2 regions of the Shewanella denitrificans OS217 genome follow, and region 2 is predicted to be linked to the other one. Evidence: riboswitches for the same ligand, from Rfam matches in the RefSeq annotation. Region 2 holds a riboswitch; the other holds the start of a gene.

Region 1 (2,209 bases), 530 kb from region 2:
TGTTATTTATCTGTTTTTAATAGTATTAAATAATTGATCAAGTTATTTGTTTTCATTTGTTTGGCTGGGGTAGAAGCTCTGTTACACTAACCTAGGTCTCATTAACGATGCTTTTACGATGAAAAATATAATGGATGATCTCTGGCGTAGTTATCAAAACTGTCAGTTTTTACTGACTCAACCGCTTTCCCCTCTACTGAGTTTATCAATTGTTACCGCTCATAATCCCCTAGGTAAAACCCTTTCTCCCAGTCAAAATCGATTGTTAGATAGGCAATTGCAAGCAAAAATTCAAACATTTAAGCAGCCTTATCGTTCTATGATCACAACCTCTGAGCAGATGTCGCATATGGAAAAAAGCTGGGCAATTTTTTTCCTCGGTCAAGAGGAAGCACTGGCTTTAGGGCAAGCTTTTCAGCAGTTGGCGATTTATCATGTAGAGGCAGGAGAGTTAAGTTTAATGAGTTGTGTTGAACATGATCCAAGACAGGTTCATCTGGGGCCTTTGTACAAGCGGTTAAAACTTGTCAATGAACTCCCAGAGCTTAACCGATGAGAGAATTGTTCAAATAATCCATTTGTGCATTGACTTAAACTCACCTTTATTGGTATTTTTCAAATCCCTCCTTATGTAAGGAGGCACAGAAGAGGCGCGTTAACTAGGTAATAAGTCGGAGAATACCCCATTCTTTGATGGCTTATGAGGGAGTTTAACGCCGAGGCAACATACGTGGTGGTATTGTTGTCGGTCGGTTAGGCTGAATCCTAACGATTGTCACCTTTTTATGGTGGAGAGCTTCTGGTGACGATCGCTGTTTCCCTTCATGGGTGGGTTATCCTTGCACCAGGCTCTTCGAACGACCTTAGTTCGGAGTGTGTTTATGTTGTTTCAATCCTCGTTTTATCATTATTTCTGCTTGGCTTTACAAATCAGTGGCTCCCTTGGGAGTGCTTGCGGCTTTGCTTATTCCCAGCAGGTGGCATCATGAGTCTAGTGGTCGCAAAATTTGGTGGTACTTCAGTCGCTTGCCATTATTCTATGGTTCGCTGCGCTCAAATTGTTATCAATTCACCTATGACTCGTTTAGTCGTGGTTAGCGCGTCAAGTGGCGTGACTAATTGTTTAGTTGAATTGACCCAGAGCAATATTAACGATCAGCAGCGGCAGACGTTATTGACCGAAATTGCCAAAATTCAATATGGGATCTGTGATGGGCTAAGCCGCAGAGCCGAAGTCTTGTCGAACATCGATGTCATACTGAGCCGAATTGCTGAACTCAGCGATGCCTTAGTATTAAATAGAAGCAAAGCCCTGATGGATGAGCTGCTTGCCACGGGGGAACAGTGCTCTGCATTACTCTTTGCCGCCGTGCTCAGAGAGCAAGGTGCCAATGCGCAGGCATTTGATGTGCGACAAGTGCTGAGAACCGATAACCACTTTGGTCGAGCCGAGCCTCAAATCGCCTTCATTGCAGACTTAGCTCAAACTCAGCTTGCGCCCTTGCTGCAATCTCAAGTGATAGTCACTCAAGGTTTTGTCGGCGCAGATGTTGATGGTAATACCACCACCCTTGGCCGCGGTGGCAGCGACTATTCGGCGGCATTGCTGGCTGAAGCATTGCAAGCCAGTGCGGTAGAAATTTGGACTGATGTCGCAGGCATTTACACTACAGATCCACGTCTTGCTCCTAATGCGCGGCCTTTAAAAGAAATAAGCTTTAATGAGGCTGCGGAAATGGCCACCTTTGGCGCTAAAGTCTTGCACCCAGCAACCATATTGCCAGCGGTGAGGCAGCAAATAAACGTGTTTGTCGGTTCGAGCAAGGCCCCAGAAGAAGGCGGGACTTGGATACGCCATCAAACTGAGGATTCGCCGGTATTTCGCGCTGTGACTTTGAGGAAAGATCAAACCCTATTGAATCTACATAGTTTGCAAATGTTGCATACCCAAGGCTTTCTTGCTGAAACCTTTGCCACCTTAGCTAAGCACAAGATTTCGGTTGACCTTATTACCACCTCTGAAGTGAATGTGTCGCTGACTTTAGATAAAACAGGCTCTGACTCCAGTGGTCAGGGTTTATTGACCGAGGCCTTGTTGGCCGATTTGTCTGAACACTGTCGGGTCAAGGTTGAAGATCAATTAGCCTTAGTCGCGATTATCGGCAATAAAATTGCCTCTACGGCAGGGATTTGTGCGCGGGTGTTCAAT
Region 2 (2,209 bases):
TAGTCCAGGCAAATAATAGAATATAAATGGCCGGCAACATGGAGCGGGCACCTAGTGTCAAACCTTTTGCTATCATGCCAAGCTCGATTTTCTGCACTAGGCTCAGGATAATCGTTACAGCAAAGCCATTCAGCGCACCGAAAAATAATGATGAACTGACATCCGTTTTTTCAAAGGCACCCAGTAAACTAAATTCAATATTGGCATCCTGGAGCGCGTTTGCACCACTTGAAACCATAAAGTAGCAAGTCCCCAACACCAACATCAAAATAGGCAAAAACAAGCCTAATACACTGCCGGTATCGGCTTCAGGCAGTTCAGCTATGGCGCCAGCGGGAATGCCTTTCGATTCATCAAATAACTCGCCTTTCTTGGCATTCATTTCATGTTTGCGCATTGGGCCGACATCAAGACCGAACATGGCAACACACAACAGCAGTAGCAAAGCGAAAATGGCATAGAAGTTCATCGGGATCATCTGCACAAACAGGCTTAAATGGCCTGAATCGGCAAAACCATGAGCCGTTAAAATACCGCCAATAAGTGCAATAATGTATGCCCCCCAACTGGATATTGGCGACAAGACACACACAGGCGCCGCTGTCGAGTCCAGTACATAGGCAAGTTTAGCTCGAGACACATGATATCGGTCGGTAATGGGGCGAGAGATTGCACCTACGACTAAGCTGTTAAAATAATCATCAATAAACACCACACAACCTAGGAAGATAGTCAGTAATTTAGCATCCCGCTTGCTTCTAATGCGCAGCCTTGCCCATTCTGCGAATGCCCGAGCTGAGCCGCTGACAGTTATCAAGGCCGTGATCATCCCAAGCACCATCAGGAAGCCTATGATGTACAGATTCCAGCTGTTAAGTCCGCCATCCGTCCACACTAGGCCACTGACGCTTTTAGCGACAAATTCACCGCTGGCCATCACAGAAAAGTCATTAAGCAATAAGGCACCAATGATGATCCCAAAGCCAAGAGACAAGAGTACATGGCGGGTGAAAATAGCCAGAATGATGGCAACTAAAGGAGGGAGTAAGGAAAGCATGGAATCAGAATAAGTTATTAGGTTCATTGTCATTTTCTTTAATACGAACGTATGGAGGCAACTGAACCGGTGGCAGGAAACGCATTAAACACCTGTCCTATCAGTAGCGCTCCACGGTTAAAATCTTCTATCTTCCCGATAAAAAACACCATGGCAGTGTTGCGCTTTTTCAACAGCAACACCAGCAGTAGATCATGATGGATAGCTCAACTTCGGCACTAACTCCTTTCGTGAACGATCTTAGGCATCACCCTACTGATCACTACTTATAATTAGCGCACCTCTACCATAAAGGGCGTTGAATTAAGTCAACGCGGGCACATATAAACATAAGCGCCTGTGAGTCTATCAACTCACAGGCGCTTAGTTTGATTTAGTTCACTAATTAAAGCAAGTTAGTCAGTGCAGGTACAGCCTCAAATAAGTCTGCTTCTAAGCCATAATCTGCCACTTGAAAGATAGGGGCTTCTGGATCTTTGTTGATAGCAACAATGATCTTTGAATCTTTCATACCGGCAAGATGCTGAATCGCGCCAGAAATACCCACTGCTATATACAAATCAGGTGCAACAATTTTACCCGTCTGTCCGACTTGTAAATCGTTAGGAACAAAGCCTGCATCTACTGCTGCACGTGATGCGCCAACCGCAGCACCCAGCTTATCGGCTAAGGTTTCAAGTAGTGCGAAATTTTCGCCGCTACCCATACCGCGACCACCAGACACTATGATGCCAGCGCTTCCCAGTTCAGGACGGGCCGAGACAGTGAGCTCCTGTGATACAAAAGCCGTTTTAGCTTCAATCACCTGAGTTAAGCTCACCACTTCAGCATTGCCGTTAGATGCGGCGACATCAAATGCACTTGAGCGCACTGTCATCACTTTTTTGCTATCTAAACTCTGCACTGTCGCTAATGCGTTACCCGCGTATATTGGTCTGACGAATGTATCAGGACTAACAACTTCTATCACTTCAGAAATCTGAGCCACATCCAATAAGGCTGCAACCCGAGGTAAAGTGTCTTTACCCACGCTTGAGGCAGCACTCAAAATGTGTTCATAGTCAGATGCAAGTGTTAAGACTAAAGCCGATAGGTTTTCAGCAAGCTGTGCCTGGTAAACAGAAGCATCTGCCACCAATACTTTGCTTACGC

What was found. Region 2 has a riboswitch for lysine ahead of SDEN_RS13220 (Na+/H+ antiporter NhaC family protein). Riboswitches for the same ligand answer to the same signal wherever they lie in the genome.
Region 1: linked by a shared signal. The riboswitch ahead of lysC (lysine-sensitive aspartokinase 3) and the one ahead of SDEN_RS13220 (Na+/H+ antiporter NhaC family protein) in region 2 are both predicted to bind lysine.

Annotation. Positions count from the first base shown of each region.
Region 1 covers NC_007954.1:3,569,171-3,571,379, reverse strand. Annotated here, with positions in the region: gene SDEN_RS15515 (DUF3293 domain-containing protein) at 119-556, shown strand; lysine riboswitch at 638-807, shown strand; gene lysC (lysine-sensitive aspartokinase 3) at 986-2,209, shown strand, end outside.
Region 2 covers NC_007954.1:3,034,966-3,037,174, forward strand. Annotated here, with positions in the region: gene SDEN_RS13220 (Na+/H+ antiporter NhaC family protein) at 1-1,084, opposite strand, end outside; lysine riboswitch at 1,154-1,351, opposite strand; gene SDEN_RS13225 (electron transfer flavoprotein subunit alpha/FixB family protein) at 1,443-2,209, opposite strand, start outside.